DNA from 2 places in the Rhizobium sp. TH2 genome. Region 1 is predicted to be linked to the other one. Evidence: riboswitches for the same ligand, from Rfam matches in the RefSeq annotation. Region 1 holds a riboswitch; the other holds the start of a gene.
What was found. A riboswitch is a leader RNA that binds a small molecule or an ion and turns the genes downstream of it on or off. The one in region 1 is predicted to bind FMN.
Positions count from the first base shown of each region.

Region 2: it holds a riboswitch for FMN, as region 1 does, so the genes downstream of both, IHQ71_RS10285 (6,7-dimethyl-8-ribityllumazine synthase) here and ribB (3,4-dihydroxy-2-butanone-4-phosphate synthase) in region 1, are expected to answer to the same signal.

Region 1 is NZ_CP062232.1:170,831-179,122, forward strand. It holds gene IHQ71_RS29670 (transketolase) at 1-737, opposite strand, end outside; gene IHQ71_RS29675 (ABC transporter permease) at 943-1,917, shown strand; gene IHQ71_RS29680 (substrate-binding domain-containing protein) at 2,047-2,985, shown strand; gene IHQ71_RS29685 (sugar ABC transporter ATP-binding protein) at 3,018-4,505, shown strand; gene IHQ71_RS29690 (SDR family oxidoreductase) at 4,523-5,311, shown strand; FMN riboswitch at 5,359-5,505, shown strand; gene ribB (3,4-dihydroxy-2-butanone-4-phosphate synthase) at 5,619-6,254, shown strand; gene IHQ71_RS29700 (sulfite oxidase) at 6,600-7,709, opposite strand; gene IHQ71_RS29705 (class I SAM-dependent methyltransferase) at 7,920-8,292, opposite strand, start outside.
Region 2 is NZ_CP062231.1:2,054,146-2,062,437, forward strand. It holds gene lon (endopeptidase La) at 1-110, shown strand, start outside; gene hupB (DNA-binding protein HupB) at 340-618, shown strand; gene IHQ71_RS10285 (6,7-dimethyl-8-ribityllumazine synthase) at 679-1,173, opposite strand; FMN riboswitch at 1,257-1,404, opposite strand; gene IHQ71_RS10290 (Wzz/FepE/Etk N-terminal domain-containing protein) at 1,545-3,221, shown strand; gene IHQ71_RS10295 (DUF1194 domain-containing protein) at 3,265-4,089, opposite strand; gene IHQ71_RS10300 (PAS domain-containing protein) at 4,513-5,604, shown strand; gene IHQ71_RS10305 (putative colanic acid biosynthesis acetyltransferase) at 5,640-6,200, opposite strand; gene IHQ71_RS10310 (glycosyltransferase) at 6,197-7,357, opposite strand; gene IHQ71_RS10315 (polysaccharide pyruvyl transferase family protein) at 7,354-8,292, opposite strand, start outside.

The sequences.
Region 1 (8,292 bases):
ACTTTGTCCTGCATGAATGAGATGCCATGGCCCTTGTTGGTATGCGCAACGATACAATGCGGCCGGTTGCCACGCCATTCCAGCGCCGGAACGATTTCGTCCATGCTATTGCCGTTGATCTCGGTCACATCCCAGCCGAAGGCTTGGAGTTTGGCTGGGAAGGGGGCGAGGTTGTTGGTGTCCTTCAAGGTGGCGCCTTGCTGGAAGCGGTTGTGGTCTATGATCAGCGTCAGATTGTCCAAGCCGAACTGCGCAGCGCAGGAGATGGCCTCCCAGTTTGATCCTTCCTGCATCTCCCCGTCGCCGGTCATGACATAGGTGCGATAGCTGCCGCCGGTGAGCTTCGCGGCCTTGGCCATTCCCACCGCAACCGGCAGGCCGTGGCCGAGGGGCCCGGTATTGGTCTCGATGCCCGGAACCTTGGTGCAATTCGGATGTCCGTTCAGCCGCGAATGCGGCTTCAGGAATGTGCTGATTTCTTCCTCGGGCAGAAATCCACGCTTTGCAAGCGTCACATAAAGCGCGAGCGCGACATGCCCTTTCGAAAGCACGAAACGATCCCGACCCGGATGTTTCGGCTGATCGGGCCAGATGCGTAGCACCCGGAAATAGAGCGCGGTGAGAATGTCGATCGCGGACATCTCTCCGCCGATATGGCCGGCGCCTGCTTCGAAAACCGCCTGGAGATCGCGGAGTCGGATCTGTCGAGCGATACGGTCGAGATCGTTCGGCTGCATGAAACCCTCTTTGTGCATAAATATACAGTTGCACATATATTTGCACTAAGCGGCGGCAAGTCAAGCGAAAAGCCTGCCGATTGCGCTAATTATGCTGGAATAAAAATATTGACATGCGATGGAGCCATCATGTACGAATTTACAAACGGTATTGAATATTTATGCTAATCGCTGCTAGAGGAGCAGGCAGCGGGAGGAGCGCTAGATGCTTGCGACGATGAAAGACAATGAAGGGAGCGTGCGCTCTATGTTTCCGTCGATGCGGGGGGCCACGGGGCCGTTGATCGGCCTCATCGTCCTGTGCCTGTTCCTCACTTTCGCGACCGACAAATTTCTTTCGGTGAGGAACTTCCTCAATATATTGGATCAAATCACGGTTCTCGGCGTGATGGCCGTCGGCATGACGCTTGTCATCCTGATCGGCGGCATCGACCTTGCCGTCGGTTCCGTCATGGCCCTGGCGATGATGGTGCTCGGTTACCTGAACGTGGTAGCCGGCGTGCCGATGGGGCTTGCGATCCCACTTGCGTTGTTCGTCGCCTCGCTCAATGGCTTGATCGCGGGTCTGCTCATCACGCGTTTCAACGTGCCCGCGTTCATCGCGACGCTTGCCATGATGTCGATCGCGCGCGGCGTCGCCAACATGATAACCGATGGGCAGCAGATCATCGGTTTTCCAGCCTGGTTCAACACGATGGCGATCGTCCGGTTCGGCGGCTTTCTGACGCTGACCGTCGCCGTAATGCTTATCGTGTTCATCCTCGGTCTGCTCTATCAGCGCTATCGCCACGGCGGCCGTATTCTTTACGCTATAGGCGGAAACGCCGAAGTGGCGCGTCTGGCTGGAATCAACGTTCAGCGCGCGACCGTCCTCGTCTACGTCGTTTGCAGCTTCCTGGCGGGATTGGCCGGCATGGTCCTGGCGGCTCGGCTGGATTCGGTCCAGCCTTCGTCCGGCGTCTCCTACGAACTCGATGCCATCGCCGCCGTCGTGATCGGGGGCACGTCGCTTTCAGGCGGCACGGGTGGCATCGGCGGCACGATCATCGGCGTGCTCATCATCGGCGTCCTGCGCAACGGGCTCAATCTGTTGAGCGTCTCACCGTTCATGCAGCAGGTGATCATCGGCGCCGTCATCGTTCTGGCGGTCACGGCGGAGACCTATCGCAAGCGGAAGTGAGGAATCTTCATCCCGTCGGCGCGGGCGCCACGGGATGCTGGAAACGGTCAGCAATGGTGCGGACCGGCAAAAGGGAGCTGGTGGTCCTGCCGAGCAGGAAAATCCACCGGGTAAATCGGAGGAGTAACCATGAAATTTTCAAAACTGCTGATGGCGGCCACCGCCGCCGCGATCCTGATGTCTCCCCTCGGCGCATCCGCGGCGGAGGTCAAGAAGATCGGCCTTGCCGTGCCGAATCTTCAGGCGGATTTTTTCAACCAGATCAAGCTGGGTGTTGAAAAATATGCGAAGAGCAAGGGGATCGAAGTCGTCGTCGTCGATGCCAAGAACGACACAGCCACGCAGGTCAGCCAGGTGCAGGATCTGATGACCCAAGGCATCGATGCATTCATCTACATTCCCGCAGGAGCCGCCGCGGCAGCAGTTCCGACGCGTCTTGCACGCGAAGCCGGTATTCCGGTGATCAATGTCGACCGCGTCCCGGACAACGCGCCGGGCGATACCTTCATCGCCGGCGAAAGCGTCGAATCGGCATATGCCGTCTGCAAGCACATCATCGAAAAGGCCGGCGGCAAGGGTAAGATCGCGATCATCCACGGCCAGAAGGGCACCACGCCGGAAGTCGATCGCTTTACAGGCTGCAAGCGTGCGATCGACGAAAATCCGGGCGTCGAACTCGTCGATCAGCAATGGAGCAATATGTGGTCCGCCGACGAGGGCTTCTCGATCGCTCAGAACATGCTGCAGGCGCATCCCGACATCACGATGATCTTCGGACAGGCCGACGGCCTAGCGATGGGTGCGGCGAAGGCTGTCGATGTCGCCAACCTTTCCGACAAGGTCATCATCGGCGGCTATGACGGTGACGTCTCGGCACTGGAACATCTCGCCAAATGCAAGGGCCCCTTCATCGTCACCGCGACGCAGAGCACGCAGAAGATGGGCGTTCTCGCCGTCGAAGCCGCGCTCGCCGTCGCCGCAGGCCAGAAAGTCGAGGAACGTCAGACCCCCAACGCTGTGCTGACGACCTGCGAGAATGCGCCCGAGTTTGTTAAGAACCATCCGTAACTTGACTTGATATCTGAAAAGGCAGCAGCGTCATGACCACCCGCTCTCCCATCCTGTCGCTCCGTGGAATTGAGAAATCCTACGGCCCGATCAAGGTGGTGCATGGTGTCGATATCGACATCCATCCCGGGGAAGTCGTGGCGCTGCTCGGCGAAAACGGTGCCGGAAAATCGACGCTTTCCAACGTCATTTCCGGCGCCGTCCAGCCATCTTCCGGCGAAATGACGTGGCTGGGCGCGGCCTATGCCCCCGCCAATCCGCGCGCCGCGATGGACGAGGGTGTGGGCATGATACATCAGGAACTGAAACTGCTCCCGAAGCTATCCATCGCGGAGAATATCTTTGTCGGCCGCTATCCGATGAAGTCCGGCCGGATCGATCGAAGGGCCATGGAGGATCGTGCACGCAGTGGCCTCAAGCGGCTGGGTCTCGATATCTCCCCCGATCGTCTTGTCGAAGGGCTTTCGACGGGAAAACAGCAGCTCATCGAGATCGCAAAGGCGCTGACGCTCAATGCCCGCCTGCTGATCCTGGACGAGCCGACCGCCGCTCTGGGCGGCGAGGAAACCCAACTGCTGTTCCAGCAGATCGAGCGTCTCAAGTCCGAAGGCGTCGGCATCATCTACATTTCTCACCGTCTTGAGGAGATCCGGCAGATTGCCGACCGCATCGTTGTCATGCGCGACGGCGCCAAGGTCCGGGAGTTCGACACCGGCGACGTTCCCGTACGCACCATTGTCGAAGCGATGGTCGGACGCTCTCTTGAACGGATGTTCCCCACGATTCCATCGCCGTCGGACGAGGTGACGCTCGAAGTCAGAAACCTGGCCTCGCCGACCAACGCGTTTAGGAATATCAGCTTTTCGGTCCGGAAGGGCGAGGTCTTCGGGATAGCGGGCCTCATGGGAGCCGGCCGCACGGAACTCGTGCGCGCCATTACCGGTGCAGATCCCATTTCCAGCGGCGAGGTCTTCCTGCGTGGCGAGGCGGTTACACCCCGTTCGCCAATGGATTCGATCCGCAACGGCATCGTTCTCGTGCCGGAAGACCGCAAGCTTCAGGGCGTAATACTTGATCATTCGATTGCCGAGAATATCGCCTACGCCAATCTCGCCGATATTGCCCCGAAGGGCTGGATTTCCTCTGGCCGCCTTCATCAGTTTGCCGACGAATACATCAGGAAGTTCGGCGTGAAGGGCCGCGGCCGCCAGAATGCCGGAGAGCTCTCGGGCGGCAACCAGCAGAAGGTGGTGCTGGCCAAGTGGTTGGCGCGCAAGCCGCAGGTCGTCGTACTGGACGAGCCGACGCGTGGCATTGACGTGGGGGCCCGCTCGTCGATCTACGATCTCATCATGGATTTGGCGCGTCAGGGGGTCTCGGTGATCGTGGTCAGTTCGGATCTCGAAGAGGTACTCGGGGTCTCAAGCCGTATCATGGTCATGTCGCAAGGCAAGCAGGCCGGCATCCTGAAGCGGGAAGATGCCAACGATGTCTCAATCATGGAACTGGCGACCAGCTAAAGCAGGAGAATTTCATCGTGTCCGACATCGCTCTCAATGCGCCGAAACTATTCGATCTCTCCGGGAACGTCGCATTCGTGACAGGTGCCGGCAGCGGCATCGGCCAAAGAATCGCCAAGGGGCTAGCGCAATGCGGGGCAGACGTTGCCCTTCTCGATCGCCGCACCGACGACGGATTGGCGCAGACGGCTGAATTCATCAGGAAGACCGGGCGTCGCAGCATTCAGATCGCCGCCGATGTGACCAGTGGCGGTGCCTTGAATGAGGCGGTTGCCCGTACGGAGGCCGAGCTTGGTCCGCTGACACTTGCCCTCAACGCAGCCGGCATCGCCAACGCCAACCCGGCCGACGAGATGGAGGAAAGCCAGTTCCAGACGATGATCGACGTCAACCTGAAGGGCGTTTTCCTCTCTTGCCAGGCGGAAGCGCGCGCGATGTTAAAGAACGGGCGCGGATCGATCGTCAATATCGCGTCAATGTCCGGAGTGATCGTCAACCGGGGTCTCAATCAATGCCACTACAACGCCTCGAAGGCCGGCGTCATCCACATGTCGAAGTCGATGGCAATGGAATGGGTCGGCCGTGGCATTCGCGTGAACACTATTAGCCCGGGTTACACGGCCACACCAATGAACACCCGGCCGGAAATGGTGCATCAGACAAAGCTGTTCGAGGAGCAGACCCCTATGCAGCGCATGGCGACGGTGGATGAAATGGTCGGTCCCGCCGTTTTCCTGCTTTCGGGGGCAGCAAGCTTTGTCACTGGCGTGGACCTCCTGGTCGATGGCGGCTTCTGCTGCTGGTAAAATATCATGAGGCCTCTTGCATTCCTTTGCAGGAACTCTTTATTTAGACGTGTTCTCAGGGCGGGGTGAAAGTCCCCACCGGCGGTATCTGGAGAAATCCAGGAGCCCGCGAGCGCTTCCACTCACGTGGAGGGTCAGCAGACCCGGTGCGATGCCGGGGCCGACGGTCATAGTCCGGATGGAAGAGAACAACGTCTGCAAAACCGCTCCTCATCGAGCGGGTGCGGGCTTGTTCGCCCAAGGGATGAATAGCGGCTGCGAAGTCGCGGTTTTACGCCGATGTCGGCAACCCTTGAAAGGCTATGGAATGAAAATCTCGAAAATTGAAGACGCAATCGCGGTGCTTGCGCGGGGCGGCATGATTGTGGCCGTGGATGACGAAGACCGGGAGAACGAAGGCGACATCATCGTCGCCTCGGATGCGGTGACGTCGGAAACGATCGCCTTCATGATGAAGCACGCGCGCGGGCTGATCTGCGTTGCGATGGAAGGAGGGCGTCTCGACGCGCTCGATATCCCCCTGATGGTTCCCCGGAACACCGAGCTCCACAAAACGGCATTCACCGTGTCCGTCGATTATCTTCCGGGAACGACGACCGGCATCTCGGCGGATGATCGGGCTGCGACCGTGCGAGCCTTGGTGGCTTCCGGTTCACGGCCGGCGGATTTCGCCAGACCGGGCCACATCTTTCCTCTGCGGGCACATCCCGAGGGTGTGCGCGGCCGGCCGGGCCATACGGAGGCGGCGGTGGATCTCGCGCGCCTCGCCGGGAAGTCTGCTTCAGGGGTAATTTGCGAGGTTGCCAATGACGATGGGACGATGGCGCGCCTTCCCGATCTGCTGGTGTTCGCTGAAACGCACCAGCTTCCGCTAATCACCATCAAAGACCTGATCGCTTTCGTCGAGGGGCAGGTCGCGGTTGGCGCCGCGCAGGCTGCCTGACCATTTCATTTTCGTTTTGGCAGGGATGCGCACGTGAGCCTGCGTATCTCTGCAATCCGGGGCTGTTCGGCTAGGCGCGCAGATGGGCTGCCTTCTGCCAAGCCGGCTCCCTTGCATCCGTCGTAACATGCGGGTCCACAGTTCGAATCCCATCAAGCCATTTGAACGTTTATGCTGCTTTCACCCGCCGAACGGACATTCTGTCAGCATCGAAAGCTTTGGCTGCTTTGCGCCCCCATAGTGGTCATCGAGCCACCGGCCGCCGTTGCTTGCAAAACGGACATGACGCAGTGACAACGCGGTCTTAGTTGCGCCAAAAGCCGCCATTCCGCCCCATGCGGGTGATTAGATCACGAATTCCTCCTCGTACGTCTGAGGCTCCGGAACGACCGTAACCTCCACCGGAACGATCCAATTGGCCGCGTAGCTCTCGCAGTCGGAACGCTGGAGGTCGGGCTGCACGCACCCCGCCCCATCGATCGCGCGACATCGCAGTATACGTCGCCCCACTTCCTCAGGGGTCCAAATGTACTCCCACAAGCGCCATGCATAGGGACGTTCTGTTTCGAGGAGCCTTCCCTCACGCCAGCCCCTGCCATCTCCGGTGCAGACCTGCACCTGCCGGATAGCAGCCTCGCCGCTCCAGCTGGCTCCGAATATCCGATACGGTTGGCCGACGATGAGACGCGCCCCCTGCACGGGACGCGCGATCTGCGCTTTGACCTCCATCTCCGCAAGGGGGACCAGCCTGGGTTCCCCGAAGCTGCGCTCCCAACGGAAATAGTCGCGCGCCTGCCAGTAGCCAAGGAACGGTTGCTCCACAACCGTGATATGCGTGATCCACTTGACCCAAGCCATCCCGAACCAGCCACCCACGACCGCGCGTAGCGGGTAGCCGTGATCGCGCGTCAACGGCTCGTCGTTCATCGAATAGGCAAGGATCGTGCTGTCAGCGATGGCCTTCTCCAGCGGTAAACTGCGCGCAAAAGCGATGGGGCCGGGAGAAGCCGTTTTCTTGTTGGAGTCGACGACGCCGCTGTCGGCGCCTGCGAGCAGAACCTCACATGCGGTTCGCTTAACGCCCGCCATTTCCAAAATCTCGCGCAGAAGAACACCTGTCCACGCGGCATTGCCGACGGCTCCGTTCTGCCACTGCAACCCCTCCTTCGCCGGCACATAGTAGACGCGCCCGTTCCCTGCACACTCGACGACGGCGGTGAACGTCGTGCTCCGCATCGCCTTGATGCTGTCGAGGTCAAGTTCGATCGGCCGCTCCACCGCCCCGCCAACGCGCAATCTCCAGTCTCGCGCATCGAGGTCCGGCGACGGGAAATGGTTTCGCACGAAGAACAGCTCGGTTGGGATCAGCCAATCGGAGAGCGACGCAAACGGAAACTCGATGTTCTGTGGGGATTTCTGTCGAACTATTAGACTGGGTTGGTGTGGTGTCGGCATCGTCCTCGTCTCCCCTTTCAAGAGCACGACGTCGGCTCTCGGTCGCGCGAATTCCGGTACGATCACACCGCCCCTCGCAGTGCGTCTGTCGCATTCCGCCTTCGGGCCGCATTCTAGCACATACCGCACATTCCTCGGATCGACCTCGAACGGCAGCAAAGCGCCCGAATGCTGCTATTGGCCCACGTCTCTTTCGCGCCCGCTTGTCGTTCAGGCACTACCGCTGGAGAAGACCAGCAACATATTGTTGGTAGGCATCTCGATCGTCTCGCGGAGATTAAGTCCAGCGGCCTCACCCACTTGTTCAAGATCAGCGATATCACGCACACCCCAGGATGGGTTGCGCTCCTTCAGAGCCGCGTCGAAAGCAGCGTTCGAGGGGGCGTTGTGCGCCCCGTCGCGCATGAATGGGCCGTAGAGAAAAAGAAGCCCACCAGCGTGAAGCAAACGGCCAGCTCCTGCGAACAATCCTAAGCTTGCCGCCCATGGCGCGATATGGATCATATTGATCGACACGATGGCGTCAAAATGCCCCGTTTGTTCGACGCCCCATTGTCCTGAGCACACATCAATATCCCGCGGT
Region 2 (8,292 bases), on a different replicon from region 1:
AACATGCGCTTGCTCGCCAGCCCGTGGCGATCGAGTGGAACGAATCATTCGACCCCGCACCGGTAAAGCCGGGCGCCGTCGATGATGCGGGACTTTCGATCGCTCACTGAGCGGAAAGATTGTCAGGTTCTGGCCAGCGAGTGTATCTCTGGCGGCAAACTGACCCAAAATTGCGGATGGCCGGTCTCCAGACCGGCCATTTCTTTATGAAAAATCGTCTAAACAGGCTGGATTTCTCGGGAAACTTCTGTATCAGGGTTGCGGTCGGGCAGTCGAAGTCTTTAACTGCCCCAAGAACAACGTGAGTCGTTTCAAACCAGCTAGGAAAGGGGTGGAAACATGAACAAGAGTGAACTCGTGGCAGCAGTCGCAGAGAAGTCCAGTCTGAGCAAGACCGACGCGGCCTCCGCAGTGGACGCCGTGTTCGACGCCGTTCAGGAAGAACTCAAGAAGGGCGGCGATGTCCGTCTCGTCGGTTTCGGCAATTTCTCCGTGAGCCGCCGCGAAGCCTCTGTCGGTCGCAACGTGTCGACCGGTGAAAAGGTCAACATCCCGGCCCGCAACGTTCCGAAGTTCTCCGCAGGCAAGGGCCTGAAGGACGCCGTCAACGGCAATTGATCTCTTCCGCCAGCAATGGCAAGGAAACCCGGATGCGCGAGCATCCGGGTTTTTTCGTTCTTACGCCGCAGCCTTGAGTGCGCCGGCTTCCTCGACGATTGCGAGGCAAGCGGCAGCCACCTCCCGGCCCTTGACGCGGAAATGCTCGGCAAAGAAAGTCTGGTGCTCGGCACCGCTGTGGAAATGATGCGGCGTCAGCACCGCCGAGAGCACCGGCACATCGGTTTCCAACCCGACCTGCATCAGGCCATTGATGACAGCCTGCGCCACGAATTCATGCCGGTAGATACCGCCATCCACCACCAGCGCCGCGCCGATCACGGCGTCGTAGCGCGCACCTCGTGCAAGCCGCTTGGCACGAAGCGGAATCTCGAAGGCGCCCGGCACTTCGAAATAGTCGATCTCGTAGCGCCCACCGGTGAGGGCGGCGATCTCCGTAGCGAAGGCATCGCGGCAATTATCGACGATGTCCCGGTGCCAGCGCGCAGAGACGAACGCAATGCGGCGCGAGGATGTGATTCTGGATTGTTCGATATTGGATAGTTCAAGATTCATGGTCGTGTCCTTTCTTTCCCAACGCATGAATCAGGGCAAGCGGACGCCGACGATCACCCATGCGCGCACGGGTGCTGAAGGCAAACCGATCTCTTCCATCCGGACTATACCGTCGGCTTCGGAATCACACCGAATCTGCTGACCTTTCCGGCAGGCCGGAAAGCGCTCGCGGGCTTGTGGAATACTCCACTTACCGCCGGTGGGGAATCGCACCCCGCCCTGAGATCATCGCCCGCATGATTGCGGGCAGGTGAGACGTAGACGACATTCCGTGATCCTGCAAGTCCGACGCAGGCCCGAACTTGATTGCGCCGCGGCCTGCCTCTATACCCCAATAGCCACATCAAATTCTTCGAGCACAGGGTGTTTCCTTGAACCTTCCGGCCACTGCCAATCCCGACCTCCACGTTCTCGAACAGCTTTTCGCCGTCGCTCGTCGTCGGTGGAAGATCGTGGCGCTTCTCACGATCATTGGCGCGGTTCTCGGCTTCATCTATGCCCAGAGCCAGGTGCCGGTCTATTCCTCGGCCGCAACCATCATGGTGCGCTCCGGCCCTGCGGCCGATCCGGTCCGTCAGGGCATCGAGACCACGACGCCCGAAGAGGAGGGCCAGTTCCTTTCCCAGCTCGAACTGGCGAGATCCGCCTCGGTCGCGACCATCGTCGCCGACCGGCTGGATCTAGTCAACGACGCCGACTTCGCCAAGCCTGCGGCTTCAGGCCTCAGGCAACTGATCGCACGGATCGGCGCCCGCCTGGGCATGAAAATGGCCTCGACAGACGAAGCCGCCAGGAAGCTCGATCTCGATCAGGTCGTAGCCGCCCTGCAGGCCAATGTGAAGGCGTCGCGCGTCGGCCGCACCTATGTCGCCGCGATCTCCTACACCCATCCCAATCCGGCAGTCGCCCAGAAAGTCGCGCAGGCCTTTGCCGAGGCGTTCAAGCAGAAGATCGCGCAGGACAATGATATGGCCAATTCGCGCATGCGCGCGGCGCTGCAGAGCGAGATCGACCGCGCGAGCGGCCCGGCAAAGGACGCACTGCAGGCGAAGCTTCAGGACATGATGATCGCCCGCGCACTGCCCGGCATGGATGTCGTCGTCATGAGTGATGCCCGGCTGCCCGCCGCACCGATGGCGCCGCGTGTGCCCTTCCTCGTCGCGGTAGGCGCCATCCTGGGTGCCGTCATCGGCTGCGCCATAGCGGGCTTCCGCGAACTGACCGACCGTGGCGCGCGCGACGGCGATGTCATTGCGCGGGCGCTCGGGATCCGCTTCCTCGGCTACCTGCCGCGCGGCGGCACCAAAAATCTCGGCACCATGACGATCGGCAAGGGCGCGCCGCTGCCCGAACCTGCCCGCCGCTCGGTGCTCGAATCCTATTCGGTCTTCGGGGAAACGATCCGCTCGGCCGCCGTGGCGCTGATCGGCCACCAGAAGGATGGGCAGGGCACGGTGACCGGCGTCACCTCGGCGCTTGCCGGCGACGGCGCGACCATCATCGCCGCCAACCTCGCCGCCCACCTCGCCAACCAGGGCCGCAGCGTGCTGCTGATCGACGGCAATGCCCGCGACCCGCGCCTGAGCGACTGGCTCGCCGCCGAAGCGGAACAGGGCCTCGTCGACGCCGTGCTCCAGAACAAGAGCACCGACGAAACCTTGCTCTATGATTCCAGGAGCAATATTTCCCTGCTGCCCATGGTGCTGAAGGATCGCACGGTCGAGCCGGCCAGTCTCTTCAATTCCGATCGCGCCAAGACCTTCATGTCGGAGCTTCGCGGCCAGTACCAGCACATCATCATCGATCTTGCTCCGCTCTCGACCGCCTCCGATGCCCGCGCCGCCGAACCCGTGATCGATAATTTCGTGCTTGCCGCGCAATGGGGCAGGGCAACGCCGCAGCTCATCGCCGATCTGCTCGACAGCGAACCGGAAGTGCGGGCGAAGCTGGCCGGAGTGATCCTGACCCGCGCCGACCTGAAAAAACTTCCGCTCTATGCGGCTGCGGGCTCGCGGGCGTCGTTCAACAAAAGAATCGCAAAGGGCTGAGTTCTAGATATGCAGGCGACGCCGCATTCGGTTGCAGCCAATGCTACCATTTGGATGCGCCATATCGAGCGTCCGCGACTGTTGTAACGAGCCGCCACCCGAGGCGTTCCTCGGAGTTAGCCAGGTTCGGCCCAATGTTCAGGGCTATCTCCGTTACCAGCTTCCGACGCAGCGCCTTTGTGTAGTCGCTTGTCGACCGTGGAACCATAACGAAGGCTTGGAAACCGCCTATGACGTCTTCCGCGAAATAGGATGCCAGTGGGCGGCCCAGCGCAGCTTCGTCTTTCGATGGAATGGCAATCGCGTTGATCGTGTACCCCTTGTCGATCGCCTTCTCCCTGGCCTGCAAAACGGGCAGGCCGTCATTGTTCTCTCCATTGCCGGAGATGTCGATGACCTTTCGATCGGCATTTCCGGGGAACCGGTCGAGAAGCAGACTTGCAACGCCTATGGCCGCGGAAATGGATGTCCCGCCTCTCACTCCGCGGCTGAAGCCGGTGGCGCCTTTCCTACTGATCACCCGGGCCGCCGCTTCTGCGTCCTGACGTCCGCAGATCCTCGTCCAGGGCAACACGGTTCTTATCTGTTGCGGGCTTGCCCATTCAAAGTAGGTTATGCCGATGCAGCCGAGATGATTGCCGGAAAGGGCCTTGATGAACTCGGGCGAAGTCAGTGCGGCAACGTGCCCGTTCCGCTGGAGGTCCGCAGTGCCCCTGTCGATCGAGGATGAGGAATCGACCGCGAAGACAATGGCGACATCAACGTCAAAGGTTGATGCCTGATCGATACCGGAGGCGCGTGCTTGCAATCCTAAAATCAGCGTGACAGCAATCGTACCTGTCAGTTTCACGAAAGAATGCATGGTCATCCACCCCTGTCTCGTCATCTTGTTGCTACCGGTGGCGCGCGGCATCCGTCTTGGCGTGTCCATCGATCCGGGAAGCATCAACCAGCGGAACCTTCGATGAGACCCCCTTTTGGGGGTTGATGAAGGACAGTTGGAGGAGATCGGCCATAGTCCAGCGCCCAGGGAGAGTGGTATACCGGCTGCAAACCGGATACCCGTCGCACGAAAGGTGGTGTAACAGCACTATCTAAGGCGCGCCTGGCCGATACGACGATCTGCGTTGTTCATGACTGGTTTTCGCAATGAAGGTTTTCGGCGAAATTCCTTTGCAGCCTTCCGTGCAATACTCGAATTATGCTGCGGTCACCTGAAATATATGGTTTTATGAGAGGTGGAGTGTTGGTTGCCGTGCACCTTCGTGCTTGGCACACATGCTGGGGTGGGATGGTGGCGATTGACATCAGGCGCTTGCAATATGCGTCCATGCATTTGTCTGATGTCGTTGCCGAGCCGGCGCGTTGGGCAGAGGTTTTGGAGGAAATCACGCAGGCCGTCGGCGCCATTGGTGCGGGGTTGATTCCTCAGACCGGGTCGGAAGGAGCTGTGGCGACTGCCAACCTCAGGGACTGCCTGGAGACCTATGTACGCGAGAGTTGGACCGAACAGGACAGAGTTAGTCATCTGCGTTCCAGGGCTCTGCTTATGCGAGGCGAAATTGCGCTCGACCGGGACCTGGCCAACGCTGACGATCGTGCACCGTTCTTCGAAGAATTCTTGCCGCGCTTTGACGGCAGGTGGTGGGCGGGCATCGGGATTCGCAGTGGTTCCGATATCTGGTCCCTGACGATGCATCGATCTCTACGCCAAGGACCATACGAACAGAGTGAAAGAGCCATTCTCCAACAATTTTCCTTGCGGCTGAACGAAGTTGGCAGTCTTGCGGAGCTTGCTGGCCGCGTCACCTTGTCCGCCGTGGCCAATTCATTCGATCAAATGGGCAAAGCCGTGGTGGCGATCGATGAGACCGGCAGGTTCATCCATGCCAACGCTGCTGCAACGCAACTCTTGGGCGCCGCCATCCAGGTGGCCGGCGGGCGTCTGATATTCCGCGATCGTCACGCGGCGGCGGAATACAGCAAAGTCATCGAGCGGCTGCGGGGGCTTCGCGAGGGCAAAATCTTGTGCGCACCCCCGATCATCGTACGACGGGAGAACGCCACTCCCCTCGCGATCAGGATCCTGCCCGTCGATGGTGCGGCGAAATCCCCGTTTCTTTCCGCGCGAGCGCTCCTGCTTCTCAATGAGATCATGGGGCCAGCCAAGTCCGATTGGCAGGCCTTCAGCCGCGCTTTCGGGCTTACGCCGGCAGAAGCACGTCTCGCGGCACTTTTGGCCATCGGCGACTCCCTCGAAAACGCTGCATCAGCGCTTGGCATCACCAGGGAAACCGCCCGCAGCAGGCTCAAATCCATTTTTCAAAAGACCGATACGCATCGCCAGGGGCAACTCGTAGCCTTGCTGGCCTCTCTGGTGTGATCGCTTCTTCAAGCCTCGGTATCGCGCGCACCGTATCAGAACTGCTTGCGCTCGCGCAGCTTCCTTGCCGGGTTGCCGGCATAGATGCCCCAGGGCTCCAGGTCCTTGGCTGCAACGCCACGTGCGCCAAGCACCGCGCCTTCGCCAACCGTGACGCCCGGGCCGACAAAGGCCTCGGCCGCGACCCATGCCTTCGATCCGATCGTGATCGGCATCGGCTTGAGCTGGAAATTGGCATCATCGACATCATGCGTGCCGCCGCAGAGGTGGGCGCGCTGGGAGATGATCGCGTAGGCGCCGATCTTCATCGGACCCATATTATAGAGAATGACGCCCGGACCGACCACGGCATGGTCTTCCATCTCGAGGTTCGGCGGATACCAGATCGTCGTCCTGGGATAAATCCGGGCCTTGGGCGCGAGTTTGGCGCCAAACGCATTCAGTAGCAGGCGCCGCCAGGCATGGAGCGGCACGGGTGTCCAACTGCCCGCCAGCGCCCAGGTCAGCATCCAGGCGGCGCGAAACATCCGGTGCTTGAGCGAGAAGCTCGGACCGCCCTCGCGGACATTGGATTTCTCGGCGTCGAGTGCACTCATCCTCTCACCTTCCATTCCACGGCTTCGTTGTAGAGCGAAAGCAATCCGTCACGCACGCTCTGTTCGGAGAATTCTGCGGCGACCAGCGCCTTGGCATTCTCCGAGGCACGCGCCCAATCCTCACCGCTCAGATTATGCGCCGCGACCAGCGACGGATAGATCGTATCCGCCGTGTAGCCGGTACGAAATGCGGCGCCGCGTTCGAAGCCGATATCAAGATTGCATTCGGGCGACATAATCGCCGGCTTGCCGGCGGCCCAGGCCTCGAGGATCGCCATCGGCAGGCCTTCGCTCTTGGACGGCAGCAGGAAGAACTTAGCCGTGCCCATCGAGCGGTTCTTGTCAGGTCCATATTGCGGCCCGGCGAACAGCACATTGCCGAACTTCTGACCGAGTGCGGATACCTTGGCCTCGAACCCCTCGATCCCGTCATTCCAGCCGCAAAATACCAGAGCCGAGCCATTGCGGAACTGCTCGTTTTCGCTTGATAGCCGGGCCCAGGCATCCATCAGCTCCATGATGCCCTTCTTCTCGTGGATACGCCCGAGGAAGAGGTAGATGTCGCGACCGTCGAATTCCGGCTTCCACCAGCCCGGCTTCGCACCATCGCTCGAAAACGGCTCGGCGAAATTGTGGATGATGCGCGCCGGCTGACCGGTCAGGAATTCCGCGACGTCGCCGCTCTCCTTTTCCGTCAGCAGGTGATAGCCGCCGGCCTTCTTGAGAAATCTGTTCTGGTAGAGGCTCGACACCGCACCCTTGAGCCTGGACGATCGTGCTCTAATCCATGGTTCCAGCATGCCATGCGGCGAGACGACATAGGGCTTGCCTGATAGCATCGACCAGAGATGCACCGCCGCGACATGAAACTGCCAGACGCCGTGGACATGCACGAGATCGGGCTTGGCCTGCATCAGTGAGGCCACCATGGCGGGCGCGAAACTGTAGCTGATCGGCCCCATGAAGCGATGCTGGTAGAGCCTAGCTGCCTCCCATTGCTTCGGATCGACTTTGTCCATCCGGTCATCCAGCGTGTGGACCGATATCTGCTCGAAGCCCGCCGATGACAGCGCCTTCACATGCAGCCGCGCGGCTTCAGCCACGCCGCCGCCTAGCGGCGAGATCGTCGGCAGCGCCAGCGCTACCCGCCGGATCATCGCCTGGTTCCGATCAGCGCGAGGATATCCTGCAACCGGGTGAACTCGGTCTGATACACCTTCACGGCATTCTGGATCTCGGCTTCGGCTTGACTCAAATTCTCATAATCCTGAGATATCGTCTTGATAAGATAGTCATAATCGATGGCGTCGATCGGCGTGTGCCGGTGCGACAGCTTGAGATCGTTCATGATGTATTCGGTCTTCGGCAGGTAGGCGATCGCGAATGTCGGGCGGCCGGCCATCATCGAGAAGATGCAGGAATGGAAGCGCGTGCCGAGGAACACCTTGGAGCGCGCGATCATGGCGCGCAGCACATCGGGCTCGCGGCTCGTCTGGTCGACGATCACCTGGCACTTGGCCTTGCGCTGCACCTCGAGCGATGCCGGGAGGTCTTCCGACACCTGATTGAAGATCACCGGCGTCAGGCCATATTTCTCGGCCATATGGTCCGCCGCTCGCGCCACGGCATCGGTGTAGCGACCCAGCATGACTGCCGGCTCTTTCGACTTGGGGAACGACCACTTGACGACCGTCATGCCGAAGATCGGCGCATCCTTGCCCACACCAAGGCTTTCATACACGCCGTCGATCAGCTCGGGATTGTCCTCGACATGGCTGTTCCAGAACGCGCTGTCGCCGGTGCGATAAACGGTTTTCTCCGGCAGCTTGAGATCGTGCGCCAGGAAATCCCAGCTGTAGCTCTCGCGGGCGCAGAGAAACGGCACCTTGCCCAATACATATCGCGCCACGGCCCGCGACAGCGGCCGCTCGATCGGCCCAACGCTCTGCGGTGCCAGGATCACTGTCTTGCCCATGATCGTGCCGAGATGGATGTGCAAGAGCGCGATGAAATAGGCGAAGTTGGTGTCGTGGATATAGCCGCCGGGTGCGGAGATCACGACGTCGCTCGCGCGAATCGCATCAAGCGTCTG